DNA from 3 places in the Aliivibrio sp. 1S128 genome. Region 3 is predicted to be linked to each of the others. Evidence: riboswitches for the same ligand, from Rfam matches in the RefSeq annotation. Region 3 holds a riboswitch; each other region holds the start of a gene.

The links. A riboswitch is a leader RNA that binds a small molecule or an ion and turns the genes downstream of it on or off. The one in region 3 is predicted to bind thiamine pyrophosphate.
Positions count from the first base shown of each region.
Region 1: another riboswitch for thiamine pyrophosphate. It lies ahead of thiB (thiamine ABC transporter substrate binding subunit); the one in region 3 lies ahead of thiD (bifunctional hydroxymethylpyrimidine kinase/phosphomethylpyrimidine kinase).
Region 2: another riboswitch for thiamine pyrophosphate. It lies ahead of thiC (phosphomethylpyrimidine synthase ThiC); the one in region 3 lies ahead of thiD (bifunctional hydroxymethylpyrimidine kinase/phosphomethylpyrimidine kinase).

Region 1 is NZ_MAJV01000179.1:91,253-102,498, reverse strand. It holds gene secY (preprotein translocase subunit SecY) at 1-515, shown strand, start outside; gene rpmJ (50S ribosomal protein L36) at 543-656, shown strand; gene rpsM (30S ribosomal protein S13) at 806-1,162, shown strand; gene rpsK (30S ribosomal protein S11) at 1,184-1,573, shown strand; gene rpsD (30S ribosomal protein S4) at 1,605-2,225, shown strand; gene rpoA (DNA-directed RNA polymerase subunit alpha) at 2,249-3,238, shown strand; gene rplQ (50S ribosomal protein L17) at 3,275-3,655, shown strand; gene fbp (class 1 fructose-bisphosphatase) at 3,730-4,740, opposite strand; gene mpl (UDP-N-acetylmuramate:L-alanyl-gamma-D-glutamyl-meso-diaminopimelate ligase) at 4,925-6,277, shown strand; gene A6E03_RS19490 (flavin prenyltransferase UbiX) at 6,278-6,907, shown strand; TPP riboswitch at 6,947-7,060, shown strand; gene thiB (thiamine ABC transporter substrate binding subunit) at 7,113-8,129, shown strand; gene thiP (thiamine/thiamine pyrophosphate ABC transporter permease ThiP) at 8,174-9,781, shown strand; gene thiQ (thiamine ABC transporter ATP-binding protein) at 9,781-10,485, shown strand; gene rapA (RNA polymerase-associated protein RapA) at 10,678-11,246, shown strand, end outside.
Region 2 is NZ_MAJV01000002.1:1,461-12,706, reverse strand. It holds gene A6E03_RS00925 (aminopeptidase P family protein) at 1-1,554, shown strand, start outside; gene thiH (2-iminoacetate synthase ThiH) at 1,665-2,777, opposite strand; gene A6E03_RS00915 (thiazole synthase) at 2,800-3,570, opposite strand; gene thiS (sulfur carrier protein ThiS) at 3,572-3,784, opposite strand; gene A6E03_RS00905 (HesA/MoeB/ThiF family protein) at 3,777-4,625, opposite strand; partial or broken gene thiE (thiamine phosphate synthase) at 4,618-5,289, opposite strand; gene thiC (phosphomethylpyrimidine synthase ThiC) at 5,364-7,310, opposite strand; TPP riboswitch at 7,497-7,610, opposite strand; gene A6E03_RS00890 (voltage-gated chloride channel family protein) at 7,799-9,178, opposite strand; fluoride riboswitch at 9,306-9,372, opposite strand; gene A6E03_RS00885 (hypothetical protein) at 9,480-9,674, opposite strand; gene A6E03_RS00880 (pitrilysin family protein) at 9,775-11,246, opposite strand, start outside.
Region 3 is NZ_MAJV01000025.1:395,691-406,936, reverse strand. It holds gene A6E03_RS06105 (protein-disulfide reductase DsbD) at 1-48, shown strand, start outside; gene A6E03_RS06100 (protein disulfide oxidoreductase) at 48-584, shown strand; gene A6E03_RS06095 (DsbA family protein) at 595-1,323, shown strand; gene A6E03_RS06090 (GGDEF domain-containing protein) at 1,660-2,442, shown strand; gene thiE (thiamine phosphate synthase) at 2,484-3,104, opposite strand; gene thiM (hydroxyethylthiazole kinase) at 3,115-3,918, opposite strand; gene tenA (thiaminase II) at 3,973-4,635, opposite strand; gene A6E03_RS06070 (ABC transporter substrate-binding protein) at 4,669-5,616, opposite strand; gene A6E03_RS06065 (ABC transporter permease) at 5,644-6,399, opposite strand; gene A6E03_RS06060 (ABC transporter ATP-binding protein) at 6,455-7,228, opposite strand; gene thiD (bifunctional hydroxymethylpyrimidine kinase/phosphomethylpyrimidine kinase) at 7,228-8,082, opposite strand; TPP riboswitch at 8,186-8,283, opposite strand; gene A6E03_RS06050 (YcjF family protein) at 8,347-9,384, opposite strand; gene A6E03_RS06045 (YcjX family protein) at 9,381-10,778, opposite strand; gene pspC (envelope stress response membrane protein PspC) at 10,914-11,246, opposite strand, start outside.

The DNA of each region.
Region 1 (11,246 bases), on a different contig from region 3:
TTCCTGCAATATTTGCATCAAGTATTATACTATTCCCTGGGACATTGGCTCAGTGGTTTGGTGGTAATGGTGAAGGAACATTCGGTTGGTTAACTGATGTTTCCATGGCGTTAAGCCCTGGTCAGCCTTTATATGTAATGCTTTATGCAGCAGCAATTATCTTCTTCTGTTTCTTCTATACAGCGTTGGTTTTTAACCCACGTGAAACAGCTGATAACTTGAAGAAGTCTGGTGCATTCGTACCCGGAATCCGCCCAGGTGAACAGACAACGAAATATATTGATAAAGTTATGACTCGTTTAACCTTAGCTGGTGCGATGTATATTACCTTTATCTGTCTGATCCCTGAGTTTATGATGATAGCTTGGAACGTTCGCTTTTATTTCGGCGGTACTTCCCTACTAATCGTAGTTGTTGTTATCATGGACTTTATGGCACAGGTTCAGACTCATCTGATGTCTCAGCAGTATGAGTCCGTTTTGAAGAAAGCTAATCTGAAAGGCTACGGCCGTTAATTTCAGGTCCATTTACGGAGTTTAGCAATGAAAGTTCGTGCTTCCGTTAAGAAAATCTGCCGCAACTGTAAAGTTATTAAGCGCAACGGTGTTGTGCGTATAATTTGTGTTGAACCAAAGCATAAACAACGCCAAGGTTAATTAGCAGAAATTTTTACTTGATATATTAAGTTAGGCCGAGTATTATTCTCGGCCTACCTTTTGTGTGCAAAAGAAGTAGTTATAGTCACAACGTATCCTCATCGGGCTTTGTTGTGACTCTTCTTAAGAAAAAGTACTAGGAGTGAATAGTGGCCCGTATAGCAGGCATTAACATTCCTGATCATAAACACGCTGTAATTGCATTGACTGCAATCTACGGCATCGGTAAGACTCGCTCGCAAGCTATTTTAGCTGCAGTTGGTATTGCTGAAGATGTTAAGATCAGTGAACTGAATGATGAGCAGATTGATATTCTGCGTGATGGTGTTGCCAAATACACTGTCGAAGGCGACTTACGTCGTGAAGTATCGATGAACATTAAGCGTCTTATGGATCTTGGTTGTTATCGTGGTCTTCGTCACCGTCGCAGTCTACCATTACGTGGACAGCGTACTAAAACCAACGCACGTACCCGTAAAGGTCCGCGCAAGCCGATCAAAAAATAATCGGATAAGGTAGAGAGTACAATGGCAAAACAACCTACTCGCGCTCGTAAGCGCGTTCGCAAGCAAGTAGCGGATGGCGTAGCGCACATCCATGCTTCTTTCAATAATACAATCGTAACCATTACTGACCGTCAAGGTAATGCACTAGCTTGGGCTACTGCAGGTGGTTCTGGTTTCCGTGGTTCTCGTAAATCTACACCGTTTGCTGCACAAGTTGCTGCTGAGCGTTGTGGTGAAATGGCCAAAGAATATGGCGTTAAGAACCTTGAAGTTATGGTTAAGGGCCCTGGTCCTGGTCGTGAGTCAACTATCCGTGCGTTAAACGCTGCTGGATACCGCATCACTAATATTGTTGATGCTACTCCGATCCCTCATAACGGTTGTCGTCCACCTAAGAAACGTCGCGTTTAAGTTTCGTTTCTAGGAATATTGGAGAAAGAACATGGCAAGATATTTGGGTCCTAAGCTGAAGCTTAGCCGTCGCGAAGGCACTGATTTATTCCTTAAATCAGGCGTACGTGCGATCGATACCAAGTGTAAGATCGATAACGCTCCAGGTGTACACGGCGCTCGTCGCGGTCGTCTATCTGAATATGGCGTTCAGCTTCGTGAGAAGCAAAAAGTTCGTCGTATGTATGGCGTTCTAGAAAAACAATTCCGTAACTACTACAAAGATGCTGCTCGTATTAAAGGCAACACAGGTGAAAACCTACTTCAACTTCTTGAAGGTCGTCTAGATAACGTAGTTTACCGTATGGGTTTTGGTTCTACACGTGCCGAATCTCGTCAACTAGTTAGCCATAAGTCTATTCTAGTTAATGGTAAAGTAGTTAACGTTCCTTCTTTCAAAGTTGCGGCTAACGACGTTGTTTCAATTCGTGAGAAAGCTAAACTGCAATCACGTATTAAAGCTGCTCTAGAAGTTGCTGAACAACGCGAAAAACCAACTTGGATTGAAGTAGATGCTGGCAAAATGGAAGGTACGTTTAAGCGTCTTCCTGAACGTTCTGATTTGTCTGCCGACATCAACGAACACTTGATCGTCGAGCTTTACTCTAAGTAAGGTTTAAATAAAGAGAGGACACAATGCAGGGTTCTGTAACAGAATTTCTAAAGCCGCGTCTAGTTGACATAGAACAAGTTAGCCAGACTCACGCAAAAGTAACTCTTGAGCCATTAGAGCGTGGTTTTGGCCACACTCTAGGTAACGCTCTACGTCGTATTTTACTATCTTCAATGCCGGGTTGTGCCGTAACTGAAGTAGAAATCGAAGGCGTATTACATGAGTACAGCACCAAAGAAGGTGTTCAGGAAGATATCCTTGAAATCCTTCTAAACCTTAAAGGCCTTGCCGTTAAGGTTGAGGGTAAAGATGAAGTTATCATTACTCTTAACAAGTCTGGTGCAGGCCCTGTTGTTGCAGGTGACATCACCCATGATGGTGATGTTGAGATTGCGAACCCAGAGCATGTAATCTGCCACTTAACTGATGACAATGCTGAAATCAGCATGAGAATCAAGGTAGAGCGTGGTCGCGGCTATGTACCGTCAACAGCGCGTATCCATACTGAAGAAGATGAGCGTCCAATTGGTCGTTTGCTTATCGATGCAACTTACAGCCCAGTAGATAAAATTTCTTACTCGGTTGAAGCGGCACGTGTTGAGCAACGTACTGACTTAGACAAACTTGTTATCGATATGGAAACAAATGGTACACTTGATCCTGAGGAAGCTATCCGTCGTGCAGCTACAATTTTAGCTGAACAACTGGATGCATTTGTAGATCTTCGTGATGTACGAGTTCCTGAAGAGAAAGAAGAAAAGCCAGAGTTCGATCCGATCCTACTGCGTCCTGTAGACGATCTTGAACTAACGGTTCGCTCTGCTAACTGTTTGAAAGCAGAAGCGATTCACTACATTGGTGATCTGGTGCAGCGCACTGAGGTTGAGCTACTTAAAACGCCAAACCTTGGTAAGAAGTCTTTAACTGAAATTAAAGATGTTCTAGCTTCACGTGGACTTTCTTTGGGCATGCGCCTAGAGAATTGGCCACCAGCGTCTATCGCTGAAGATTAATCAGTTCACTAATTATCTAGTTAGAAGGATTAGGTCATGCGCCATCGTAAGAGTGGTCGTCAACTCAACCGCAACAGCAGCCACCGTAAAGCTATGTTTAGCAATATGGCTTGCTCTTTGGTTCGTCACGAGATTATCAAGACGACTGTACCAAAAGCAAAAGAGCTTCGTCGTGTAGTTGAGCCTTTGATTACATTAGCTAAGACAGACAGTGTTGCTAACCGTCGTCTAGCGTTTGCTCGCACTCGTGATAACGAAGTTGTAGCAAAACTATTTACCGAGTTAGGTCCACGCTTTGCACAACGTGCTGGTGGTTATACTCGTATTCTGAAGTGCGGTTTCCGTACAGGTGATAAAGCGCCAATGGCTTACATTGAGCTTGTAGATCGCCCAGAAGTAGAAGCTGCAGCTGAGTAATCAGTAGTAGTTTCAAGAAAAAACCGAGTCTTAGGACTCGGTTTTTTTGTATCTGAACTATATGAAATTAATTATTAATCTTGCCATTCATCCAGAAAATCCTGAACTTTATTTACCATATTGATAGACCCAACAAAGAAGGGAACACGTTGGTGCAATTCTGTTGGTTTGATATCAAGGATACGTTGCTCACCATCTGTCGCTTTACCCCCCGCTTCCTCGATTAGCATTGCCATTGGATTACATTCATAAAGTAGTCTTAATTTACCATTTGGGTAAGCTTGAGTACTTGGGTAGAGATAGATCCCACCTTTAAGTAAGTTCCTATGGAAATCTGCAACAAGAGACCCGATATAACGTGAAGTATATGGGCGGTTATCTTCTGGTTTTATTTCTTGGCAATACTTTAGATATTGTTTAACTCCTTCAGGGAATCGAATGTAATTCCCCTCATTAATAGAATAGATACTTCCATCTTCAGGGACTTTCATATTCTCATGAGATAAACAAAATACCCCAAGGGATGGGTCATAAGTAAACCCATGAACACCATTTCCTGTTGTGTAAACAAGCATGGTAGAAGAGCCATAGATAATATAACCCGCAGCTACTTGTTTATTACCTGGTTGGAGGAAATCTTCTTCTATTGCCGGAGTTCCAATTGGGGATATACGACGGTATATAGAGAAAATAGTACCTACAGAGACATTGACATCAATATTTGATGAGCCATCTAATGGGTCCATTAATACGACGTATTTAGCGTTTTGATTTAGTTCTTTATTAAAAGCAACCGCTTCATCTTCTTCTTCACTCGCAACGCCACAGACTTGATCTCGATTTTCTAATGCGGCTTTAAATTTATCGTTAGCGTAAAGGTCCAGTTTTTGTTGTTGTTCACCTTGAATATTTTCTTCACCAGAAGCACCAGTAATATCAACAAGTCCAGCTTTGTTAATTTCACGGTTTACAATTTTAGCAGCCAACTTAATTGAACCAATTAGTGATGATAACTCTCCACTTGCATGAGGAAAGTCATGTTGCTTTGCAACAATAAACTCACCGAGGGTTCTTATTTCAGACATAGTTATTCCTTTATTCTCTGTTATTAGATATCAATGATAAGTGGGGTTAGGTACTGATTTATTTTTACAGTAGTTGTGTTACTGTTTGCTGTAATTCATTCTATAACATAGAACTTTTTAAGAGTATTGAAGTAACTCTGTATCGAGGTTACTCACTTAATTTAATATAAGACGGTTTTTTATTATGCATATTCATATTCTTGGTATTTGTGGCACCTTCATGGGAGGCGCTGCAACATTGGCTCGTCAACTTGGGCATAAAGTTACGGGATGCGATGCTAACGTATATCCCCCGATGAGTACGTTATTAGAATCTCAAGGCATTGAGATTATTGAAGGCTTTAATCCAAGTCAGCTAGATCCTGCTCCAGACCTTGTTGTGATTGGTAATGCGATGAGTCGTGGTAACCCTTGTGTCGAGTATGTATTAGATAAAAATCTTAAATACACCTCAGGGCCACAATGGTTACAAGAGTTTCTATTGCAAGATCGCTGGGTTATGGCTGTTGCAGGAACGCATGGTAAAACAACGACAGCAAGTATGCTTGCATGGGTTCTTGAAGAGTGTGGTTACAAACCTGGTTTCTTAGTTGGTGGCGTACTTGGTAATTTTGGAGAATCCGCTCGATTAGGCGAAAGTATGTTTTTTGTCGTTGAAGCGGATGAATATGACAGTGCTTTTTTTGATAAACGTTCAAAGTTTGTTCATTACCGTCCACGAACTTTAGTGCTGAATAACCTAGAGTTTGATCATGCCGATATTTTTGATGATCTTGCTGCTATTCAGCGTCAATTCCACCATTTAATTAGAACGGTTCCAAGTACCGGACGTATTTTTGCACCAACACAAGATAAGCCACTAGAGCAAGTACTCGCTCAAGGTTGTTGGAGTGAGCTTGAATTTACTGGTGAAGGTGGTCAATGGAAAGCTAATAAGCTTAAGAAAGACGGCAGTTCATTTGAACTTTACTTTGAAGATGAGAAAGTTGGTCAGGTTGATTGGGATTTAGTCGGCGATCATAATGTCAGTAATGCATTGATGGTGGTAGCTTCTGCTCGTCATGTGGGTGTTACTCCCGATTTAGCTTGTGAAGCGTTAGGTAAATTTATTAATACTAAGCGTCGTCTTGAGTTGAAAGGTGAAGTGAATGGTGTGAGCGTTTATGATGATTTCGCACATCATCCGACAGCGATTGATCTAACGCTAGGTGGCTTACGTAATAAAGTGGGCGATAAGAAAATTATTGCGGTACTAGAGCCTCGATCAAGCACCATGAAATTAGGCGTTCACAAAGATACGTTGGCGGCTTCTCTGCATGCAGCCGATTCGGTTTATCTTTTCCAGCCAGATAATATCACTTGGTCGGTAGATGATGTTGCACAACAATGCACTCAGCCCGCTTATACCCATAATGATATTGACTGCTTTGTTGATATGATTGTGGCAGAAGCACAACCAGGCGATCAGATATTAGTCATGAGCAATGGTGGTTTTGAAGGCATTCACGGTAAATTACTTGATAAGTTGAGCCAATAAATGAAATCCAAAAAGAAAGCGATCACATTAGCCATGACAGGAGCATCAGGCGCTCCTTATGGATTAAGGCTGTTAGAGTGCTTACTTGCTGCTGATTATCATGTTTATTTTTTAATATCGTCAGCTGCTCGAGTAGTGATGGCAACAGAGCATGATTTAAAGCTACCAAGTGGCCCTGATGCAATGAAAGTGGCTTTGGTTGAGCACTTAGCCTGTAAGGCTGAGAATTTAACAGTGTGCGGCAAAGAAGATTGGTTCTCTCCTGTCGCTTCAGGTTCAGCGGCACCAAAACAAATGATTGTGTGCCCGTGCTCTGCAGGTAGTGTTGCCTCTATTGCTCACGGTATTTCAGATAATCTTATTGAACGCGCTGCTGATGTCGTATTAAAGGAACGTGGACAATTAATTCTTGTTGTCCGAGAAACCCCATTTTCAACGTTGCATTTAGAGAATATGTTGAAGCTATCTCAAATGGGCACAACGATTATGCCAGCAGCGCCAGGCTTTTATCATCAACCTAAATCTATTGAAGACTTAATTGATTTTATGGTTGCCCGGATATTAGACCATTTAGGTGTAGAGCAAGGGCTTGTTCCTCGCTGGGGATATGATCAGCGTCAGAAGGTTTAATAAACCTCTGGCTCATTAAATCATTCACACATACAATATGGCCTCTCATCGGGGAGCGACTAGCTGAGATTAGTGAGTATTGGAGAATACTGGCTTAAACCCGTACTACCTGAATCAGATAATGCTGGCGTAGGGATTGAGATGACATCCTCCTTGAGAATATCAACTTAATTCTGTGCCGCTCAAAAGGATGTAAGCGCACATAATGAACACTCTTTCTATTTCCTCTCCATTTAAATTATTGCCGACAGCGTTAGCTATCGTCGCGGCATCTTCTTTTTCTGTTTCTGCTGCAGATACCCTAACTGTTTATACCTATGATTCTTTTGCCGCTGATTGGGGCCCAGGACCAACCATTGAAGCGGCTTTTGAAGCGCAATGTGGTTGTGATTTAAAATTGGTTGCACTTGATGATGGTGTTTCTATTTTGAATCGACTTCGTTTAGAAGGAAAAAATGCAAAAGCAGATGTCGTGTTAGGTTTAGATAATAACTTAATGGCAGAAGCGAAGGCGACAGGGTTATTAGCTCAGCACCAAGTTAATACCGATTCTGTCACTTTACCGGGTGGCTGGAACGATACTACCTTTGTTCCTTATGACTTTGGTTACTTTGCCTTTGTTTACAATAAAGAAAAAGTAAAAAATCCACCAAAAAGTTTAAAAGAGTTAGTTGAAACTCGTGATGATTTAAAAGTCATTTATCAAGACCCAAGAACGTCAACACCAGGTCAAGGTTTATTGCTGTGGATGAAATCAGTCTATGGTGATGATGCGCCGCAAGCATGGAAACAACTGGCTAAGAAAACGGTTACCGTAACTAAAGGTTGGTCTGAAGCTTACAATATGTTTTTAGAAGGCGAATCTGATTTAGTTTTATCTTATACCTCTTCTCCAGCGTATCATTTGGTTGCTGAAAAAGACGATAGATTTGCAGCGGCTAATTTTTCTGAAGGTCACTACACTCAAGTAGAAGTGGCGGCGAAAGTAAAAAGCTCTCAAAATAATAAACTAGCGGATGAGTTCCTTGAATTTGTTTTAAGTGATAAGTTTCAATCAGCGATGCCAACAGGTAACTGGATGTATCCTGTGACGGATGTCGCTTTACCTAAGGGGTTTGATAGCTTAACAGTACCAAGTAAAGCACTGTCATTTAATTCACAAGTGATTTCGCAACAACGTAAATCATGGATCCGTGAGTGGCAACACGCCCTGACATTCTAATATTGAAATAAGGGGCACTATTGTGCTCCTTTCTTTTGGCAACTATGAAAATTACCTCTTCTTATAACTCTGTCCCTGTTTTGGGATATTTCATTGCAATTGTTATCGTTGGCTTTGTTGGTGGAGCGATCAGTGCTTTGTTTTTTGAATCACCAAGCTTGGATTTAAGTCTAATTTGGTTTGATCCTTATTACCGCTATATTACGAAATTTAGTTTATACCAAGCATTTCTATCCACTTTACTTAGTATTAGCCTTGCGATTCCGACCGCATATGCATTATCACGTCGACAATTTTTAGGTCGAGGCTTGTTGCTAAAACTCTGTGCTACAACGCTTGTTTTACCAGTGTTGGTTGGTGTGTTTGGTTTATTGTCTATCTATGGGAATAGCGGTCTCCTTGCTGATCTATTGGCGTCTTTTGGTTATTCACTTCCTTTTTCTATTTATGGTTTAAATGGCATTTTACTGGCGCATGTTTTTTTTAATTTTCCCTTTGCGACACGACTTTTTTTACAAACCTTAGATTCAATTCCTACTGAGCAGCACCAATTATCGGCTCATTTAGGATTAGCTGGTTGGAATAAGTATAGATTGGTTGCTTGGCCTAGAGTTAAACAGCAACTTCCTCATGTTGCTGGTTTGGTTTTTATGTTGTGCTTTACCAGTTTTGCTACGGTCATGGCGTTAGGGGGGGGGCCTAAGTCAACGACAATTGAACTCGCGATTTATCAAGCAATTAAATTTGATTTTGATTTACAATCAGGTGCAATTTTAGCTTTGTGGCAGATGCTATTATGCGGCGTACTTTCTTTAATTATCCAACGTTTTTCAACATCGGTAGCTGTTGATTCGGCGTCTATACATCAAGCAGTGCTATATCAAGATTCAACCAAAGAGCGACTATGGGATAGAGTTTGGATTGTATTTCTTATTTTATTCTTATTACCGCCGCTATTTATGGTTGTGATTAGTGGTCTAAATTCAGCGTTGATAACAGTGCTAACATCGTCTGAATTTTGGTTAGCATTGGTCAACTCTTTGATTGTAGCGTTAAGTGCAGCAATACTAGCTATGGTTTTTGGCGTTATTTTATTGCATACGACAAGAGCATTAAGACTAAATCAAAAGCGTTTATTAGCGGATAAATTAGATTTGATGGGGACGATGATCTTAGTCACCCCAGGATTAGTGATTAGCACTGGGTTATTTTTATTGTTGCGAAACATAACGGACGTATTTTCAATAGCGATTTGGGTTGTGGTACTGGTTAATGCATTAATGGCTCTGCCTTATGTGATAAAAACATTAGCTCAACCATTACTTCATATTGCACAACAATATCAACTATTATCAGCAAGCTTAGGGCTTTACGGATTTACTCGTTTTCGATTGATTGAATGGCGAGCGTTAAGAAAGCCAATGGCTCATGCATTTGCGATAGCATTTATTATGTCAGTAGGAGATTTAAGTGCTATCGCCTTGTTTGGCAGTCAAGATTTTAGAACCTTGCCGTTATACCTATTTCAATTATTAGGTAGCTATCAAATGGAGGCTGCCGCCGTTATTTCTCTAAGTTTATTAGTTTTGAGTGTGGGGGTATTTAGCATCGTGGAATGGCTATTTTCCTCTAAGGATCAAGGTGAAGCATAATGTTAAGTTTTTCTGATGTGAAATATCGTTACCATTCAGAGTTGTTTGAATTTGAGTTGGCAGTAAATCAAGGTGATGTCGTTGCAATTCTAGGGCCTAGTGGCGCAGGGAAAAGTACATTACTCAGTTTATTAGCAGGATTTATTACACCTGAATCTGGTGATATCACTATTGAGCAACAATCCTTGTTATCACTAGCGCCTCATCAACGCCCATTGTCGATGCTATTTCAAGAGCATAATCTTTTTGCCCATTTATCGATTGCAGATAATATTGGTTTGGGTATAAAAGCAAATTTGCGTCTGACAGATATTGAGAAAAATCAGGTACAAAATGCAGCTCAACAAGTTGGTGTCGATACATTATTACATCGTTTGCCTGATCAACTTTCAGGAGGACAAAAACAGCGTGTAGCATTAGCTCGATGTCTTGTTCAAAAGAAGCCAGTGTTACTCTTAGATGAGCCTTTTTCTGCTCTTGACCCCATGTTAAAAGAGGAGATGATTTTGTTGATAAAGCAATTAATTGAAACACAAAATTTAACTGTACTGATGGTAACGCACAGTTTGCAGGATGCAAAAGCATTGGCTTCTCATTATGCTTTTATATGTCAGCAGAAAATATTGAGTTATGGAAATATGAGCGACCTAGAAACGCAAGATAATCCGATGCAATTAGTGCGATACTTACAAGCGGTTAAGTAAACTTTTCACTCTCAAATTGGGTATAATCGACTACACTCAGTTTTATGATAAATAGGCGTGACCTAACTGCTCTCATACAGTAAGATTGGCGCCCTTTTGAACCTCGCCATTTTAAGGCTGTCTATTCTCGGTTCATTATAAATTCTCACTCTATATAAAATAAATTAATTAATTTTGAGGTGTATTACTACTATGTCATTTGCTTTGGGCCAACGTTGGATCAGTGATACAGAAAGTGATTTGGGTTTAGGAACAGTGGTTGCTGTTGACGATAGAACCGTATCTATACTTTTTGCCGCATCAGAAGAAAACCGTTTATACGCAAAACAGGATGCACCCGTTACCCGAGTGATGTTCAATAAAGGCGATACAATTGAAAGTCATGAAGGTTGGTCTTTGGAAGTTGAAGACGTTATCGAAGAGGGTGGATTATTAACTTATATTGGTACAAGAACAGATACTGATGAAGCAAACGTAGTTCTTCGAGAAACGTTATTAAGCCACCAAATCCGTTTTAATAAACCTCAAGATAAATTATTCGCTGGTCAAATTGACCGTATGGATCGTTTTGCGCTACGTTTCCGTGCACTTAAAAATCAATATGAACAACATAAAAACCCAATGCGTGGTTTGTGTGGTATGCGTGCTGGTTTGATCCCTCATCAGCTATATATTGCTCAAGAAGTTGGCCGTCGTTATGCCCCTCGTGTTTTACTTGCCGATGAAGTGGGTTTAGGTAAAACGATTGAAGCCGGTATGAT
Region 2 (11,246 bases), on a different contig from region 3:
CCTGCGGATGTGTTTGAGTACCGTCACTTACATGAAGAACCATTATTAGAATGGATTAAGGAAACACTTGCTACTCATTCAAAAGTCGCTGTAGACCCTAGAATGCATACTGCACAATGGTTAAAAAATGCCACGATAACGGTTGATGGTTTTGTTTCCTTAGAAACGATCACAACGAACCCTATTGACCTTTGTTGGGCAGAACGTCCAGAAGTAAAAGTGTCAGATGTTCGTTTAATGCCTATTGATCTAGTTGGTCAATCAAGCGCCGATAAGCGCAATGAGATAGCAGAAGAAGTTGCAAAGAAAAATGCGGATGCCGCACTATTGACGCAATTAGATTCTATTTGTTGGTTACTGAACGTTCGTGGTTTAGACGTATCTCGTTTGCCAGTGCTATTATCTCACGCCATTATTCATGCCGATGAAACCGTCGATTTTTTCTTAGATCCAGCTCGCCTACCTTCTGACTTTAGTCAACATGTTGGTCAAGGTGTTAGAGTACATAAACCTGAAGAACTACAATCAATTCTAGAATCACTTACAGGTAAAAAAGTATTAGTAGATTCTGCAACCTCAAATGCATGGATGTCACTTGTACTTTCAGCTGCTGGTGCCACTATCATAGAGGCATCTGACCCATGTTTATTGCCAAAAGCCGCTAAAAATGACACTGAAAAAGCAGGCATGAAAGCGTGTCACGTTCGTGATGGCGCAGCAATGGTGAAATTTTTAACGTGGTTTGATGCAGAAATCGAAGCGGGTAATTTACATGACGAAGCGGTGCTTGCTGATAAACTTCAAGGCTTCCGTGAAGAAGATGAAACATTAGCTGATTTAAGTTTTGATACTATCTCAGCGGCTGCAGGCAACGCCGCAATGTGCCACTATAATCATGAAAACCAACCTGAACCAGGCAAGCTACAAATGAACAGCTTATACCTTGTTGATTCAGGCGGTCAGTATCCAGATGGGACAACAGACATCACTCGAACTCTTGCGGTTGGCACTCCAAGTGATGATATTAAACAGCAGTTTACTTTAGTTTTAAAAGGTCACATTGGTTTAGCTTCTGCTCGCTTCCCTAAAGGTACATGTGGTCATCAATTAGATATTCTTGCTCGTCAACATTTATGGGCTCAAGGCTATGATTATGATCATGGTACTGGTCATGGTGTTGGTCACTTCTTAAGTGTTCACGAAGGCCCACAACGCATTGCTAAAGTCGTCAATAATACAGCTTTGCTTCCTGGTATGGTGTTATCAAACGAACCAGGTTACTACCGTGCAGACGAGTTTGGTATTCGTATTGAAAACTTAGAGTTGGTTGTTGAGATTGAAACTAAAGGTGATTTTTCAGTGCTTGGCTTTGAATCGTTAACTCGTTGCCCTATTGATAAACGCTTAATCAATATCGATATGCTAAACCGTCCAGAACTTGCTTGGTTAAACAATTACCATCAAAAAGTATGGAATGACGTCGGCCCATTAGTTGATGGCAAAGTGAAAGAATGGCTAAGAAAAGCAACGGCTGAATTAAGCTACGAAAGTTAATCAACGTAAACTAATTATTAAAAATTAAAATGCCACGAATTAACGTGGCATTTTTGTATTCATTTTTTAAATAGGTTTCACGTGAAACACTCAATTGTCATGAGAGCTAACTATCCCGAATAACTTCGCTCCCAATCTTTCCATACCGGTTCAAAACCCCTCGCCTTAACCGCTTGTGCAACCGCAGACGCTGAGCGCTCATCACTAATAGCAAATTGCTCTAATGCCTCTTCGTTATTTGCATAACCTCCAGGTTGAGTTTTTGATGCTGCAGAAACAGAAGTAATTCCAAGCGATAATACATTATCTCTAAAGTATTCAGACTCACGAGTAGACAGTGACAATTCAACTTCCGAATTTAATAAACGGTATGCACAGATTAACTGCACAAGCTGTTTATCACTCATGATTGATTTGGGTTGCAAAGCGCCTTCACATGGACGCAAACGTGGAAAGGAAATCGAGTACCTTGTTTGCCAGTACGTACGCTCCAAGTAATCTAAATGCGCAGCCACATAAAAACAATCGGTGCGCCACTCTTCTAAACCAATCAAGGCTCCAATGCCTATTTTATCAATCCCTGCTTTGGCTAATCTGTCCGGCGTTTCTAAGCGGTAGTTAAAGTCCGTTTTGTTACCTCGCAAATGATGTTCCGCATACGTCGATGGATGGTAAGTTTCTTGGTACACCATCACGGCATCTAAACCCAATGTTTTTAGTTCTGCATATTCGTGTTGATCTAATGGTTGAACTTCCATGGCCAAATAATTAAATGACCGCTTAATTTGAGGAACCGTATCACGGAAATAATTCATCCCAACTTTGGTTTCATGCTCTCCAGTCACCAAAAGTACACTGTCAAAATTCATCGCTTTAATCGCATCAATCTCGTTAGCAATTTCATCTTGATTCAAGGTCTTTCGTTTAATTCGATTCTCCATCGAGAACCCACAATAAGTACACGCGTTTGCACATAGGTTCGAAAGATAAAGAGGAATATAAAACCCCATGGTATGGCCAAATCGCTGGCGAGTCAGCCGCGCGGATTCTTGAGCCATTTGCTCTAAATACCCTTCTGCGGCTGGTGAGATTAACGCTTTAAAATCGTCTAAATTACGCTTTGGTTTGTTCAACGCTCTTTCTACGTCTTGCGCTGTTTTACTGTAGATGGAGAGTTTGACCTCATCCCAATTCAGTTTTTTCCATTCATCAGTAAACGTCATCGTCTTTCCTTAGCCTCGGGAGTTAATCCAAAAATGCCGTTAATGGGCTCGATGCCACCGCTTGAGAACTCACAGACGCCAACCCATTTTCATACGCTAATCGTCCAGACTGAACCGCCAACTTAAATGCCGTAGCCATCGCCACTGGATTTCTTGCTGCAGCAATCGCGGTGTTCACCAATACCGCATCAGCACCCAACTCCATCGCAAAGGCCGCATGCGATGGTGCGCCAATTCCAGCATCAACCACAACGGGCACTTTTGCTTGATCGATAATAATCTCTAAAAAATCACGACTCACAATGCCTTTGTTTGACCCAATAGGCGCACCCAACGGCATCACTGCCGCACAACCGACTTCTTCAAGTCGTTTGCATAACACCGGATCAGCGTGGCAATAAGGCAATACAATAAATCCTTGGCGAACTAATTCTTCCGCCGCTTTTAATGTCTCAATCGGATCGGGCATTAGGTATTTTGGATCTGGGTGGATTTCCAATTTCAACCAATTAGTTTGCAATGCCTCTCTGGCTAACTGAGCCGCAAAAATCGCTTCTCGGGCATTTTTAGCTCCAGATGTATTAGGCAGTAAATTTATGCCCGCTGTAATAATTGGCTTTAAAATGTCATCCTCAGGATTGCTCACGTCCACTCGTTTTAATGCCATCGTTGCGAGCTCAGAACCCGACTCAATTAATGCCTGCTGCATTATTAACGAATTGGGGAATTTTCCTGTTCCAGTAAACAACCGAGAAGAAAATGGTGTATTTGCGATAATCAATGGTTGTGTCATATCAGCCTCCTGCAATGGCTTGGAATAAGGAAATAGATTCACCGTCAGATAAACCACGTTGTTGCCATTCACTTCGAGGAACGATTTGTTGGTCAATAGCTAACGCACACCCTTGAGTTTCTATTTGTTGATGAGATAGAAACATGAATAACGTCATTTTCTTTTCAACCCGATGCACAACCCCATTTAATTCCACACTAATTAAATTATTCACTGACCGATTCTCTCTCTTTATTACATGTTTCACGTGAAACATCGTTAAAATCACTTGGTGACTGACAGACAGGACAACAATGATCTTTGGGAATACCCATCGTCGACCAAGATAATGACTTACCATTAAATTGATGCAGTGAACTCCATGCCATCCACTCAGGTTTCGTTAAATACTTAATTGTCTCTAAGGCTTGTAGATTGCCTATCATGCCAACCACTGGCCCAATAATTCCGAAAGATTGACAGTTTTTCGTTTGTTGGCTTTCAATAAAAGGGAACAGACAGTGATAACAAGACGACGATGTGTTGCCTAACTCATCACCCTTATTTGAAAACAACATCAATTGTCCTTGCCAACCAATCGCTGCGCCAGAAATTAAAGGCACCTGATGTTGAACACAGGCGGCATTAATATTGTGACGTGTTGTTAAGTTATCAGTGCAATCCAGAACAACATCGACCTGAGTAATGAATCGTGAAAGCGCAGGTTCTGTTAGGTGCTTCGTTATCACCTCAATCGTGATCGTCTTGTTTATCGATTGCAGTTCTTGAGCCATCGCTAACGCTTTATTCTGTTTTATACTCTGCTCACGATAAACCACTTGCCTCTGTAAGTTACTAAGTTCAACGTCATCGCCATCGGCAATAATCAACGTTCCCACGCCAGCAGCAGCCAAATACATTCCAACAGATGATCCCAACCCTCCGCAACCAACCATTAGCACGGTGCTATTTCGAAGAGACAATTGTCCTCGCTCACCAATATCAGGCAACATGATTTGTCGGCTATAACGAAGGAAATCTTGATCATTTAATCCTTCCATCAATAAATTACTCATCCATCACCTCAAGTGCATTTTGCGTTTTAAGAAGGTAATCGGATGTTCTTGGTTGGGCTAAAATCGCAGAAAACTGATTGACGGCTTTTTCAATATTATCGGCTTGAGTGATAGCTCGAACGACCGCAATGCTATCAACGCCTGTTTGCCACACTTGCTCAGCAACCGTTAAATCAATACCACCGATAGCAACGGTTGGTATATCACCCGCTAATTTTCTGTTGTTCGCTAAGTTAACTAAACCTTGAGGTTCTGATGGCATGTCTTTGGTCGGCGTAGGGAAAATATGACCAAGAGCTAAGTAACTTGGGTTCAGTGCTTTAACGGTCATTAACTCACTGTCATCGTGAGTAGATAGCCCTAAACAAATACCGGCATCAGAGATGGCAAGTAAATCGGCCACTTCAATGTCTTCTTGTCCAAGATGAATACCAAACGCGCCATGCTTTATTGCTAGTTGCCAATAGTCATTAATAAAGACTTGGGCATCATATTCACGGCCGAGTCTAATCGCTTTGATGATCTGGTTTTCTAAATCAGGGTGTTCTGGGTTTTTAATTCGTAATTGAATGGTTTGAACATTAAGTTTAAGTAAGGTTTCTATCCATGCCACATCATCTACCACAGGGTAAAGGCCAAACTTTTCTCTATCTATTGCTGGGAAAAAATACATCGTTTGAACTCCATATCAGTGTTTCACGTGAAACACTGATAGTAATTTTATGGGTAAAAAGAGAATTAACTTTCCAGTGTTTCCGCACCAAAAGCTGGATGATAAAGCTCAGAACCGGACGCCTTAAACTCTGCTGATTTTTGACGCATCCCTTCAAGTGGATCGTCAATCATCTTAATGTTTATCGCTTGGTCTAATGCAACTTGATCAATATCTTTGGCATACTCACGAACCTCTTGTGAAATTTTCATTGAGCAGAATTTAGGTCCGCACATTGAACAAAAGTGAGCTACCTTGCCCGACTCTTGAGGCAGCGTTTCATCATGAAATTCACGAGCCGTAATCGGATCAAGTGACAGATTAAACTGGTCTTCCCAACGAAATTCAAAACGGGCTTTTGATAAGGCGTTATCTCGAATTTGAGCACCCGGGTGACCTTTGGCTAAATCACCTGCATGAGCGGCTAATTTATAGGTGATCAAACCAATCTTAACGTCTTCTTTATTCGGTAGGCCTAAGTGCTCTTTTGGTGTGACATAACAAAGCATTGCACAGCCGTACCATCCAATCATGGCCGCACCAATTCCCGACGTTATATGATCATAGCCAGGAGCAATATCAGTCGTTAACGGGCCTAATGTATAGAACGGTGCTTCATGACAATGCTTGAGTTGCTCGTCCATGTTCTCTTTGATCATGTGCATTGGCACATGACCCGGCCCCTCAATAATCACTTGAACATCGTATCCCCAAGCAACCTTAGTTAACTCACCGAGCGTTCTCAATTCAGCAAACTGTGCTTCATCATTGGCATCCGCAATTGAACCCGGACGTAAGCCATCCCCTAAAGAAAGAGAAACATCGTACTTTGCACAAATCTCACAAATCTCACGAAAATGCGTATATAAGAAACTTTCTTGATGATGCGCTAAACACCATTTTGCAATGATAGAACCGCCGCGAGAGACAATTCCGGTGACTCTTTTCGCCGTCATTGGTACATAACGAAGTAATAATCCAGCATGAATCGTAAAGTAATCTACACCCTGCTCCGCTTGCTCAATTAAGGTATCTCGCATCACTTCCCAGTTTAGGTTCTCAGCCACGCCATTTACTTTTTCAAGTGCTTGGTACATAGGAACAGTGCCAATGGGTACTGGGCTATTGCGTAAAATCCATTCACGAGTTTCATGGATATTTCGACCAGTAGATAAGTCCATTACGGTATCGCCGCCCCAACGCGTAGACCAAACCAACTTCTCGACTTCTTCTTCAATCGACGAACTGACCGATGAATTACCAATGTTGGCATTAACTTTAATTAAAAAATTACGACCAATGATCATTGGTTCTGCTTCTGGATGATTGATATTGGCAGGAATAATCGCTCGCCCTTCGGCGACTTCGTTACGTACAAATTCAGGGGTAATTTCTTTTGGAAGGTTGGCACCAAAACTGTGGCCAGCATGCTGATGATTTAGTTGTTCATCTGCAAATTTTTGACGTCCCATGTTTTCACGGATCGCGATGTATTCCATTTCTGGGGTAATAATACCTTGGCGAGCATAATAAAGTTGGGTAACACATTGTCCTTTTTTCGCTCGACGAATGGTTGGTAGATTGCCATAACGAAGCTCATCTAATGTGTCATCAGCCAATCGTTCTTGGGAGTAAACCGAACTAACCCCACCTAGCATTTCTGTATCAGCTCGTTCCTCTACCCAACGCTCACGCAATTTTGGCAAGCCTTGATAAACATCAATGTCGTAATTTGGATCGGTATAGACCCCAGACGTGTCATACACCTGGATAGGTTCATTTGGTTCAAGAATTGGATTTTCTTTACTGCCACCGACTAAGCTATCAGCCAGAGAAATTTCACGCATAGGCACGCGAATATCAGAGCGTGAACCTTGAATATAGACTTTGCTTGAGTTGGGGTATGGTTGAACCGATAACGATTCGATATTAGTTTTAGCATCTAAACGTGCTTGTTTACGACTTGACGACATAGCAAAATTCCTTGGTAAAAATAGAATAATTGCTTGTCGGATTTGAGTTGTAGCAAGAGGTTCTCAGTATGAAATAAAATGTATCTGTAAGCTTTTATCACTCACGCCGATGTTACTTTCAATAATAATAAAATTATAATGATTCTATTACCTATCAAATAATTCAGCTATTTTTCATAACTAAGATGTAGATTATCTCTTGTTCCCTTCGCAGGTATTAGCCTGATCAGGTTCTACGGATCCCGCAATGCGGTCTCAGCTCGTACTTTAAAAAAGTACTAAGCACTCCGACAAGTTTCTTTCAGAATTTCTTGGTGAAAAACTGAACGTTATCGGAGTATAAAGAAAGTAAATTGAAATTGAAACGAAGAAAGGCATTGTTTCACGCTGGTTGGTGGAGTTTGCGAGTTAAAGCATGTCCAACTCTAACTCACAGACAACGGTAAATTAGATTCCAATCTACCGTAATAGCAATGTTCCACGTGAAACTACTTATCACCTTTCATCAATTTTTTAGCCATGTGCTTTAACGTCGATGAATTATATTCTCGATATGACCCAATTTTATTAGAGCCATCATGATCACGACCATGCTCTAATGTTTTAGATACCGCTACACGTTGAGATGAATAAATCCCAGTATGACCACTGAAGTAATAAGCGGTATAACACGCTAACGCAAAGTAAGGTAAGTAATCCGCGCCAAACAACTCAACCCCCATGATTGTACACGCTAGCGGAGTGTTGGTTGCTGCTGCAAATACGGCTAAAAATCCTAAAGCTGCAAACAGATCAACTGGCGCTCCCATCACCCAAGCTAAGAAGTTACCGAAGGTTGCACCAACAAAAAACAGTGGTGTTACTTCTCCCCCTTTATAACCAGCAGCTAACGTTATCGCGGTAAGCAATAACTTCAAAATCCAGCTATACCATTCTGCTCCGCCAGCACTAAATGCGGAGGTAATACTCACACCGCCATCCCGACTTGGGTATACCCCTATACCAATATAATCGTAGTTACCAATAAGTTGAGTGATACCAATCACCATTAAACCGCCAACAACCACGATGAGATATGGATTTTTTAACGTGGCATTAAATAGGTCTTTAAAACCATGGGTTAATTCGCCAAACAAATAACCCACAAAACCAAACGCAATCGCAGCAACAATTACCTTAGCCATCAATACCAGATCAATATCAACCACATGACCAAACAAGGTACTGACTTGATCAAAACTAATTAAGTAATGAGTATGATGAGCACCCCATGCAGAGGCGACGACATTCGCTAAAATTGCCGCTAACAAAGCAGGAATGATTGCATTGAATTTAATTCGACCAATAAATAACACTTCAAGCGCAAAGATAGCGCCAGTAAATGGGGTACCAAAGATAGAAGCAAAACCCGCAGCAACACCAGCAGTCAGCATCATTCGTCGGTCATCTTCAGATAACTTAAATACTCTTGATAACCAATCCGTTGTTGCACCACCAATCTGAACAGCGGTCCCTTCTCGACCAGCAGAACCACCAAATAGATGAGTAATAACGGTTGTGATCAGAACTAAAGGCCCCATTCGAACTGGAACCCCCTCACCAGCCTGATTTATCTCATCCATAATCAAATTATTACCACCGGCTGAGTTCTTACCCCAGTTACGGTAGCTATAAACAATCACTAACCCTGCAAGAGGCAAAAGGTAAATTAACCAAGGGTTATTGATTCGAGTCTGAGTTGCCTCGCTGAGCAACCATAAAAAGAAGGCATTAAATGAACCAACGAGCAAAGCAACCGGAAGTATAAGTAAAGACCAACGGAATACTTGGAAAATATTTTGAAAATTTCGATTAAGAGGATGTGCCATGAATTTCTATCTTTTAATATATGGTTAATCAAAAGGATAGACTATCTTAGAAGAGAAGAGAAATAACAAACAGCTCTACTATAGACGGATCTATCCAAAAACTATCAGAGTTATCTGATAAGGATACGCTACAGTAGGAATCATTATCTCTAAATTAGAGCGGTTAAAGGTGGAAATCCATCACCTGATGAACGGTACGCATACCAATCAACAGAAGAAATGCTACTCCTATCATTAATAAATGGCAAATAAAAAGGCGCTTAATTATTTAAGCGCCTTTTTAGTAACTCTTGTAAATAACTTACCAAGTAAGTACAGGAGTGTAACCACTCACCGCATTAACCATTTTAGTATTTACACTTTCGAATCCTTTCCAAAGTTTTTTAGTTACGTTTGATTTTTTCTTTCTTGATTGCTGTTTGCCATACATTTCTTCGTTCAGCATATTTTTTGCAGCAACTTGACCAAGATAGACAGAACCTAAATCGTAATTCATTGTTATAAAACCTTAGCGATTAATTAAGCAACGAATTGTACTGCTTACCTTCCAAAAAACAAGATCTAGATCACACTTTATTTACATAAAAAAATGAAATTTATCGCTTTGTTGGTGTTGCTAAGTATGTAGACTTACGAACATCGTCTCCAAATGTACTCTGGATTAACGCCGTCATCTCCTGCGAATGTATAGAATCAGCTGTCTTTTGAATATTCAATAACGCATCAATTCCATAGCCATGTATTGTGTACCTCGTAAATAGCCAGGCTTGTTGTGATGAGTTATTTTTCATCGGGGACAAATCAACCACTAACTGTTTTGCAGCAGAACGGGTTTCCTCTTCGGACACTCCATTTAATAAATCAGCAATCACTTTATCTATCGCTGATTCAATAAGCTCCGCATTTTTTGGGGCAACTTGAGCACCAACAATCCAATTACTTCGTAACTCACCATCAAAATTTATGATTTCTGCATAAGGTGCATAATCTAAGCTCAGCTCTTCACGCACATAAGACATCAAACGTTTAGATACAATGCGTTGCATCATATCGTTCATAAACAAGGTTTTTGCAGATAGCTTCTCATCAGCCTTATTCGCAATAAAATGAGCGATATAGTGACTGTTGTTTTCGGTATTAACTGCCATTGTAAAGCTAGGCTCAAATGATTCTTTGTAGCCTGCGGCATAGTTAACTGGTTCAGAATTAGCGAATTGAATACTAGCCACATATTGGCGAAGTAATGGTTTTAACTCTGTTGGTTTAAGATCAGCAACAATCACTAACTGATAATTTCTATTCTGTTGGAATAATAATTGATGTATTTGTTTTATTTGATCATCAGTTACGTCAGCCACTCCAGTGCCTTCCAGTAATCGATGGCTACTCGTTACTACATACGTATTGTGGTTAATCGCTTGAGTAAATTTACCTAATGGCGTTTCTAGGTATGCACTGCGGTTTTGATTAAACTCCTGTTTTACTGCTTTAAGCTGGTCAGCATCGACTTTTATCTCAGACATCAACGTTGATAAGATAGCAAAACTTTCTGCAACCCCTTCTCTATTGGTGAAGACTTCAATGCCATGATGAGTAAAGTTAATATATGGATAAAGCTCAATATCATTACGTCTTAGATGGGCATCTAATTGAGACCCAGTAAGGTCGCCTAATCCACTGCGACTAACAACAGGAATCGCAATGTTTGCAGCCGGGATTAAGTTTGAAGTCAATGCTGCCATTCCCCCTTTGCTTGCTAACGAGATACTGATGTCATCCCCTGAGTTCACATCTCTTAAATACAGTACATTAATGCCATTATCTAACGTCCAGCTTGTTAAGTTTCTTTCGCTCGATATTAATTCTTCTGAAAGAAGACTTCCAGAAATAGCAGGAACTGGGAAAGCAGAGGTAACATTATTAAGTAAAGGCTTATTACCCTGCTTGTTATACAGAGATCTTAATTCAGGAATTCTTAGTTTAGTCGCATCAATACTTTCACTCGCATCTAAACCAATACCAAATTGGTAAGTGCTTGATAGCAAATCATCCATATGTTGATTAACAA
Region 3 (11,246 bases):
AGTGATGATGTTATTCAAGCCATGGAATATGCAGGGAGAACAGACTAATGGCAAAGAAAGACATAACGCCAAAAAAGACACAAACGATGAAAGAAAAGATCACCCGTTGGGTAAAAGAGATCGTCAAATTCACGCTTATCATTACCTTGTTTTCTATTGCCGTTGATTTTTGGCGTAGCCAAGACATGCCATCAGAAACTATTCCTTCCCTGTCAATCAACACAATCGAGGGCGAATGGGTAGACATTAAGAAGATGAGTCAAGATGAACCCGTCTTACTTTATTTTTGGGGTACATGGTGCCCAGTGTGCAATGTTGTTAGCCCAAGCGTGAGTTGGTTATCAAGTGAGCATCACGTTGTTTCTGTCGCTATAACCTCCGGTGATAATACTCGGTTAACGACATTCATGAATTACAAAGGCTATGAGTTTCCCGTGATTAATGATTCAACGGGCAGTATTAGTAAAGAATGGGGAGTTACGGCTACCCCATCGATCGTCATCGTAAAAAACGGTGAAATATCTTCAATTACAACTGGCGTTACAACCCCAATGGGCTTGTGGCTACGTTTATTATTCGCTTAGGAGTCACTCCATGAAATCATTACTATTATCCGTATCAATCGCAGCAAGTCTTGTATTCTCACCATTGGTCTCAGCAGAAAGCCTTACGCCAAACCAAGAAAAGCAATTAACTGAAATATCCGATCTATTACGTCAAAATCCAAACATTATTGAAGGGTTACATTCAAATTTAACTCAATATATTGATGGACAACAAACTCTGGAAAATACTTTAAAACAGAATCATGATTACTTATACAACAACCCTGAACAACCTTATTTTGGTGCTGAAAATCCAAAGCTAACGATCATCAACTTCACCGATTATAACTGCCCTTATTGTAAGCGTTTAGAATCAGGATTAATTGAAGTGATTAAAAAACATCCAGAAATCCGCGTTGTAAATGTTCTGCTCCCATTTCAACAGCGCATGATCCCAGGACTAAAAACCAATACAGCATGGTACGCATTAAATGTGTGGGAAAATGACCGTTCTAAATTTGCCGAGGTACATCGTCTAATGATGGCAAAACCATCACGACATGACAGCACATCAATCATGAAAATTGCCGATCTTACTGATACTCAGAAAGATTTAACGCCCAATCAAAAGAAAAAAGAACTTGTTGAAAAAAATGAAGACATATTCTCTCAACTTGGTTTAAGAGGCACTCCAAGTTTGATCATTGGCGATGAAATTATCCCAGGATTTATTCCTCAAGACCAATTAGAAGCAACGATAAAAGCTCAGTTAAAATAAGCTAGAATAAAGTAGCTGTGGCCTACCTGTACCACAGCTACTTTATTTAATTTTCATCATTATAAAATATATAGTCTTTCTCACCAAAGTAGATCAATTAATTAACCATTGATAATCAATACATTTCTATATTGTAAGCCGCCGACCTTTCATTTATAAAAATAATAACCCTTCATTTCACGGTAACAACACCCTATATTTATAAAATTGCATTTTTTATGTACTATTATATTAAACGATCATTTAAATTGCCTGTAATGTTGAAATATTTCGTTTATTTTTTGAGGAAAATTAAGTATTCTTAACATCAACCCAACAAGGATAGATTGAACTAATATGCCTGAATCTAATGTTTCTATCATCGCTGTCGGTATTTCAACCTTACTATTAATTGCCATCGTTGCAATGAGTCGTTATGTAGGTTTTGATTCTATTTCAGATGTTTTTTTTGAAGGTGCTACGCTCATTTTACTTGTTTATATTTTCCTTACGGTAAAGCCACACCTTATTCCATACTCTAAAATAATGAATGGGGCTTACCTACTTTTATTTAATAAATGTTATGATTTATTAACTGAAATTCCATTCTTTGATAAATATTCTGACAACTATGAAATCATTGATACTATTCTCGATGATGGAACGTTATTAGTCGCTTTCTTATTAATTGCTATCGGGCTAACAACGATAGTGGCAAATATTATAAAAGAAAGTATGAAAGACGATTTGACAAGACTATATAACCGAAAAAAGTTTACCGATATCTCATTATCATCGTTTGATCTAATTTACTTTGATTTAAATGGTTTAAAGAAAATAAATGACATGAAAGGTCATGCCATTGGCGATCTTATGATCATTCGTTTTGCTCAAGTTCTTAGAGAGCATTGCTTAAAACAAGAAATGGCTTTTCGAGCAGGGGGAGACGAATTTATTGTTATCACTCAGCCTAATCGAGCAAACTCATATATCGCTAGTGTTTATAAAACATTAGAAAATGATCTTATTTCATTCTCATACGGGATTGAAAAAGCAACGAAAGAAAACTTTGAAGAAGCATTAATACAATCAGATAAAGCGATGTATAAAATGAAAAAATCACTAAAAAAGAGCACCTAAAGTGCTCAAATTTCATATTGATAAGCTAACTAATAGAACAATTAACGTCCCATCAATTCAAGTAACCCTTCACTTGCCTGCTTTGGCGATGTTGCATGGCAAATTGCCGACACTAAAGCAATACCATCCACTTGAGTATCTGCTACTTTCTTAATGTTCGTTTCGTTAATTCCACCAATGGCAACAAGTGGGAGTTTGCTTTCTTTAACCGCTTTCGTTAAACCGTCAATGCCCCACTCTTTAATAATATTAGTCTTAGTTGGCGTAGAAAATATCGCACTGATACCAAGGTAGTCAACAGGTAGATCTTGCGCCTCACGCAACTGCGTTTCATTTTCGACAGACAAGCCTAAAATCATATCAGAGCCTATCAATTGACGAGCAAGGTTTACAGGCATATCCGATTGACCTAAATGAACCCCATCCGCTTGCACCGCTAATGCCACATCAACACGATCATTAATGATCAATGGCACCCCACTGTCTTTTAATACTTCTTTTATCGCCAATGAGCGTTCAATAAAAGCACGTACATCACCATGTTTTTCACGGATCTGCACCATGGTTACGCCGCCTTTTATTGCCTCTGCAACAACGTGGCACAACGTATCAATGTCTTGTTGATCGTCAGTCACTAAATATAATGTATAAAGGTTATTCATATTACGAAACCTATGCATTAATCGTTAATTTCAAACGATGTGTAAGCGTTTCTTCATCTAACTGATAAAGCGTATCTAATAGGTTCATTTGCAAGCTACCTGGGCCTGCTGATTGCTCTGCGGCGATTTCACCTGCAACACCTAAAACAGCCGTCGCAGCAACCCCTGAATGATCACCTATTGCCGCAAAAGCCCCCGTTAATGCAGTATGAGTACAACCCATTCCCGTAACAAAAGGCATCATCGCATGGCCATTATTTAATTTATACTGTGCCTCTTTTGTGACAACGTAATCGGTTTCACCCGAAATAACGACGCTGCATTGATACTGCTGCGCGACATAACAAGCCGCACCTAATGCAGAATCACTGCTGTCTAATGCATCTACGCCTTTGCTCTTTGCGTTTTCACCTGCTAATGCGATGATCTCAGAGGCGTTGCCTCGAATAATCAGTGTATTCGCCGCTTCTGCGATTTGACGCGCGGTTTGGGTACGAAGTTGACTTGCACCACATCCTACCGGATCAAGCACCACCACTTTATTATTGAGATTCGCTTGCTCTACCGCGAAATGCATTCTTGGTGTCCATACGCTGTCTAATGTACCGATGTTGATCACCAACGCACCAGAGAAACTCATCATCTCTGCCATTTCTTGTTGGCTGTGCGCCATGATTGGTGACGCACCTAGCGCCAATAACGCATTCGCGGTGTTATTCATCACCACATAGTTAGTAATGTTCACAACTAATGGCTTTTTCTCGCGTAACATTGCCAATGCTTCAATAATTTCTTGCGTGTTCATGACTGTCATTGTTCTTCCTTAATTCGTTCGCTTTTTCATTAATAAAGTACTAATCATCAACAATTAGGCTTCATCTAATCCTTGCTGCCAAAACGCCACTTCCATACGAGTCGCCGTTTTAAAAATATGACACAAACGCTGTCCACGCTGACTATTAAGATCGATATCGGCAAGTAATTCATCTAGCTGTGTAATGCTTTTTTGCACGCCTGATTGAAACTCTTCACCACCATACATCTTGATCCAATTCGCATACGGATTGCCTTCTAGCTTAGTTGATTCTCTTGCTAGCAATTGCGCACCAATCACCCCATAACCAATAGAACAGGGCGCTAATGCTGCATATAAATCAATGAAATCACCAGACATACCGGTATCTAATACAAATCGAGTGTAGGCTACCGTGCCAAAGGCTTCTGGCTCTGCTTCCATCTCTATTTCTGACACGCCCCACTCACCACAATAAGTCACATGGTGTGCAATTTCAGAACTCAATAACGCTTGTACACTCGGTAACGCCATTCGCATTTCCGCTAACGTTCTCGCTTTATAAATCGCTAAGGCATACGCTCTGGTGTACTGCTTTAAAAACAAAAAGTCTTGCTTTAAATAATGTAGAAATGACGAATGCGCCAACTCTCCAAGCGCTAATTGTTGAACGAAGCTATGCTCGGTGTATTCGGTCCACTCGTTTTGACACGCTTGAATTAAGTCTTGATGATTCATACTGATTCTCTAAAAATAAACAGGGAAAATGGATTACAACACCGGCACAAAATCTTGGGCTTTAGGTTGTGTTTTTATGATCTTATGCTCGAACATAAACTCAGAGAAGCGATTGTAGCGTTCTAAATCAACCGCTGATGGGCGTAAGGCAAAACGCGTTAACGTGTCATTCCATGCGCGTTTATTTAATTCATTGTTTAGGGTATCTGGCGCGTAAGAAACAAAGGTTTTCCACGATTCATCAGGGTGATTCACAATAAATTGTGTCGCTTTTTCGATAGCGTGATTAAATTTCTTTAGCGCATCGGCATCGTATGTTTTGGCATTCGCAACAAAAACAAGCTCATCATACGAGGGCACACCATGCTCTTCTGGGAAAAAAGATTTCGCTTTGTAACCTTCTAATGCCAATTGATTGGTTTCAAAATTACGTAATCCTCCCCAAATAGCATCCACTTTTCCTGAGGCTAATGACGACGATAATGCCCAGCCTACATTGATGATTTTAACCTCAGAAAAATCAACCCCTTCTGTATTCAGCATCGTTCCTATCGTAGCGTCTTCATTACCCGCAATTGCAATACCGATCTTCTTGCCTTTCAAATCAGCTAAAGAGTTTATCTTGCCGTTATCCAGTACCATTAAGGTATTTAATGGCGTGGCGATAAGGGTTGCCGAACGAATTAACGGTAAGCCTGCTGCTACATCAATCGTTAAACTGGTTTGGTAAGAAATCGCTAAATCAATGTTATTGGCCGCCACTAATTTTGCCGGCATGCTTGGATCGGCGGGTTCTTGAATCGTCACATTTAGGCCTTCTTCTTTGAAGTAGCCTTTTTGTTGTGCGATAACCACTGGCCCATGGTTCGGATTTACAAACCAATCCAACATTAATGTCATCGCTTTGTCTTCCGCGCTTGCCATCATGGAGTAGCTTGAAATAAGCAGAGCCATCGCCCCTTTAATTACTCTATTTTTCATTATTCAATGAGTCCTTTTATTATGAATTTACTTATCGTGTTGCCACGGTATGAGTTTTTGAATCAATACATCCGCAAGAAAATACAAACTGACGGATAACGCCGCGAGAATAAATAACGCAGCAAACATTTCATCTATCATCATTCGAGCATTCGCTTGCAGCATCAAATAGCCGAGGCCTTCGCTTGACCCTACCCATTCACCAACGACCGCACCAATAGGCGCGACAACAACAGCAACACGAATACCAGATGCTAAGGCAGGTAAAGCCGCAGGTAAGCGAACGTATTTTAATAATTGCCATTTTGATGCACCCATCGTGTGGGCTAAATCAAGGTAACCACTAGGGGTATTTCGCAGCCCGTCATAACAACAGGTAGTCACAGGGAAAAAGATAATTAATGCCGCCATCACGACCTTTGATGCAATGCCATAGCCTAGCCACAACATCAAAATAGGTGCTATAGCAAAAACGGGGATTGCTTGACTCGCAATTAAAATTGGTAATAACCAACGGCGAAGTGGATCAAACAACAGCATTTGAAGCGCAAATAACAACCCCATAGAAAGGCCCAAGCCAAGACCAAGCAAGATCTCTTGAGCCGTTATCCATGAATGAGTAAGTAGCACATCGTATCGTTGTATTAATTTAGTAAAGACAGCCAATGGACTCGGTAAAATGAAGCTTGGTAAAGCAAAAACGATTACGATGAATTGCCACAACCCAAGAATAACCACCGCACTGATTAAGATTCTTATTAAGGATTTCACGCTTTGTAGCATTGGTTTTGGCGTTACTTTTCCTATCGTTGCTGATGTCGAATTTATAAGAAGTGATTTAGACATAATCGACCTCTAACGTATCAATTATCTGTTGTTGAAGTGCAGCTAACTCCGCATCAATCTTGCGAGGTACCGACGTACTTGGAACGGGTAAGGAGACCGCTGAAGCAGGTTGTCCTTGCATGATATAAACCGCATCACTCAGTCTTAACGCTTCTTGTGGATCATGCGTTATCAATAAAACGGTTTTATCTGCTAGCACTTGAGCAGCAAGATCTTGCAGGCGATAACGAGTGACGGCATCTAACGCAGAAAAAGGTTCATCCATTAATACCATTGGCTTGTCTTGCATTAATGTTCGAGCTAACGCGACACGCTGGCGCATCCCACCCGATAATTGCGACGGCATCGTAAACTCATGCCCTTTTAGTCCAACTAACTCTAAAAGTTCATGCGCTCTGTGTTTATCCGAATTCGGTTTCGTTGAATTAAAGCGGGAGTTCGTTGCAAACTTATCGGCAAAGCAGACATTATCTATTACGTTTAACCACGGCATCAATAAATCTTGTTGCGCCATGTACGCGATATTGCCTTCTAATGCGTTTACGCCATCAATCGAAACATCCCCTGACCACACGACTTTATCGGTCAATAATCCGGCGAGATAACGCAATATCGATGTTTTACCACAACCACTCTTTCCTAATATGGCTGTCCATTTTCCTTTAGGGATCGTCATATTTAGATTGAAAATAATAGGGTGTTCGCTGTCTTTATATTGTAACGCCCCATTAGAAATGACGGCACCAATGCGATTATTCACCCCCATTACTCTGGAGTATGTAAAGCAAAAAAGTGATTCACAGGCCCATGTCCCTGACCAATATTCAGTTCATCCGCATGAATAATCGCTTGAGTAATATAATGCTTACCTAGTGTTACTGCCGCCTGTAACTCATGACCTTGCGCTAAATACGAAGCAATCGCTGACGATAATGTACAGCCCGTGCCGTGTGTATTGCGAGTTTCAATTCGAGGTGTCGATAAACGTTCTATGGAATCAGATAAAATCAGCAAATCGGTACTGTTTTCATCCTTTTCTAAATGCCCACCTTTTAGCAATACTGACTTAGCACCTAATTGACGAAGTTCATCGATCATTGCTGTCATTTCTACTTCACTTTCGGGTACTTTCGCATTAATCAATGCTGCGGCTTCTGGTAGGTTTGGCGTGATAACATCGGCAAGGGGAAGCAGTTCAGATTTAAGGCTTTCAATAGCAGACGATTTTAGAAGAAGATCACCGCTGGTCGCGACCATAACAGGGTCAACCACAAGATAGCGAGGAGAGTATTGTTTTATTTTTTTCGCAACCGAGCGGATGATATCAGAATCACTTAACATGCCGACTTTAACGGCGATAACATTTAAATCAGAAAAAACAGCATCCAGTTGCTGCTCAACAAATTCACTGCTGATTGGATAAATGCCCGTCACGCCCTGCGTATTTTGAGCCGTTAATGCGGTAATCACCGAGCACGCATAACTGCCGGTTGCAGAAATTGCTTTGATGTCAGCTTGGATCCCTGCACCACCACCACTGTCAGAGCCAGCAATAGTTAATACAATCGGTGTGGTAGAAGATAATGTAGATAAAAGCGCAGTGTTGTTTAATGAAGGCATACTTATTTTCCCTAACTAACGGTCAGGAAAAACAGTCGAGTGAGAACAAGTACGTATAGACGTAGATCTCACCAAAAGAAACGGATCTAATTGAAAGATCGTGTCAAAAGGACCATTAGTTCCCTACGTCAGTACTAACTGAATCAGGTTCAACGGGTTCGCTATTGCGATCTCAGCCTATTGGCTCCCCGACTAATGCCGTCATACTATCACTAATCGATTTGTAAATAGTATGCTTTTTTATGAGAATGATAACTGTATTAGTTAATTCTTATCTTGAGAACTCAATTTGGATGCTAATTGAGCAACTATCGTTTTACGCATATCAGAAAGCTTTGGAGCTTCACCTACTTGCCATGGCAATGGACGCATTAGATTCATGGTTCTTAATCCAAAACGTGCCGTTAATAAACCAATCCCTAACCCCTGTGCTGCTCTGGTTGATAATTTACCGGCAAGGCCAGTAGATAGCATATCAACACCAACATCCGTCACCATTTCAGTTGCTCCTGCAAACGCCATGTTTTGCAAAACCATTTTGAACAAACGTAAGCGGCCCCAATAGCCAAGCTCTACCCCATAAACTTGAGAAACTTGTTCGATTAATCGAATATTACGCCACGCTACTAATAACATATCCACCACAGCTAATGGACTTAATGCCACCATCAATGCTGATTCACCTGCGTGTTTACTAATTAATGCTTTTGCTCGTTTATCTTGCTCTGACACCACCATGCTGTCATACATTTCAAATACTTCAGCGTTATTATGATGCGATTCAATGCTGTTCTCCCAGCGCGTATATTCTGCCGTATTCGCCGTCGCTCCTTTCTTAGCTAATGCTTCACAGAACGGTTTTGCCTGACCAATACCATTGCCTTCAACCAATTCAGTTACTTGATGTTGAATTTCAGCTCGGTTTTTAAGTTTACGCAATGTCCATAATTCACGACCAATAGCAGTAACCCCCATGATTGCTGCAAGGCTAATTAACCCAGCCCAGCCTAATGACAGAAAATCAGCCGATTGAATTGCGGTAATAACATGATCAACACTTTGCCATACTGTTAATCCAAGGAAACCACCAATCAGTGTTTTAATACTCCAATGGGTTTTCTTTTTCACTAATGGCGTTTCAATATCAAGATCATCCAATTCACTTTCGTCTTCAATCGCTTGAGGAATAAAAGTTTGTGTTTCTTCGAACAGTTTTTGAGTATTCAGCGATTCTGTAGTCTGCTCATTTTCTGTAAATTGAGGCTCAGATTGAAATACGCGCTGTTTTTTTAATTCACTCATACTAATTTGTCTCCTAATAAAAACTGCATCGCCTTATCCATACGGATATGTTGTAGCGGTTTGTCAGTCTCACTTTCTAACGGCTGAAAACTCATGAAATTAAAAGGTTTTGTTTCCCAATACGCTTTACTTGGAATACGTTTAGGCACCTCACCCGGAAACATCATCATCGGTGTTTGATTGGCGGTGACCCCTGATATTGCGGAAAATAATTCACCGTCGTCCTCAATCATTCCCGCGGTGGTTGCTTGAATTGAGGCAATGCTCATGCACTCCATTTTAATGCCTTCGTAAGCGGTTTCTTGCCATGTTTGGTGGATCATTTGTTGCAACAGCGACACCATATTGGGGTGTTGTTCAGGCGTAACGTGATCGGCTTTGGTGGCAGCAAACAACACTTTATCTATCTTTGGGGAAAACAGACGTTTAAGCATTGAGCTTTTGCCATACTGGAAACTACGCATCAACTGATCGACAGCCTGACGCATATCATTAAATGATTGTTCACCCGCATTTAACGGCTGTAAGCAATCAACCAATACAATTTGACGATCAAAATGTCTAAAGTGTTCGTTATAAAACTTCTTCACTACATGTTGTTGGTAGTGCTGATAACGTTTTTTAAGCACGGCGATGTTTGAATCTTTCTTCGCTTTTGCCAACTCTTCTTCTGTGTATTTATGCAAAAACATAAAAGGAAAGAATTGCAAAACAGGCGCGCCTGCTAGCTCTCCAGGTAATACAAAACGGCCCGGCTGAACCCAATGTAATCCCTGAGAATCCTTACAATCATGAAGATATTGTGTAAATAACTCAGCAATATGAGCAAGTTGCTTTTCATCAACAGGCGCTAGAGGATCTAACTTCTTCGCTTCTTGCAACCAAGCTTCAGACAACACTTTACGATGCCCAGTTAAATTCGATTGCTGTTGTTTAGACCACGCTAAATAATCCATATCCAAAAGCGGTAAATCCAATAACCATTCACCCGGATAATCGACAATATCCACATACAAGGTCGCACTGTCTTGTAAATGCTTTAAGAAACCCGACTTTGGTTTAAATTTTATCGCTAAACGTAACTCACTCACATCTCGTGTTGGCTCTGGCCATGTTGGAGGCTCAGAAAGTAGTGAGTCCATTCCTTCGTCATAAGTAAAACTAGGAATAGAAAGATTTGATTGCGGTATGCGTTTCGCACCAATCATTCGCCCTTCACGGGTCACGGATAACAAAGGTAACTTATCACTTGAAGCGGCATGTAAGCACTGATTAACTAAAGAGGTAATAAATGCCGTCTTACCTGCACGCGATAGCCCTGTAACCGCCAACTTGACGTGGCGATCCATACTACGGCTAACTAATTTATTCATTTCTTTGGTTAATCTGCTCATTCATATTTCTCTCTTTTCTATAAACAACAAATGGAGTGTACAGAACTGATTCTGAACACCCCATGAACAAGATAGTAATCCTATGTTTCATGTCAATCTACATAAGTTATTGACTGCTCTTGTTAATTAATCCAGTTATAAGTTTCTAAATTCACGACGAACCTTGTATTCAGAAGACGTAACATAGCCTTCCATTCGACGAATTTTTTCTTCCATTCTCGCCATGTCTTTATCAACACGTTTAATCACTTCCGATGGCGATTGCCCTGCTTGCCACGGTTTGCTTTTTACCGTGTGTTCACGCTTTTCTTCTGTTCGATAGTACATTTCAACCGGTGCTTTATCTAAAAAAAGCATGGCTGCAAAATAGGCTAACATCACCAGAAAACCAGCACTAAACAAGGCTGCTGAGACGACTAATATACGTACTATCCAAGGTTCAATACCAAAGTACTGAGCAATGCCTGC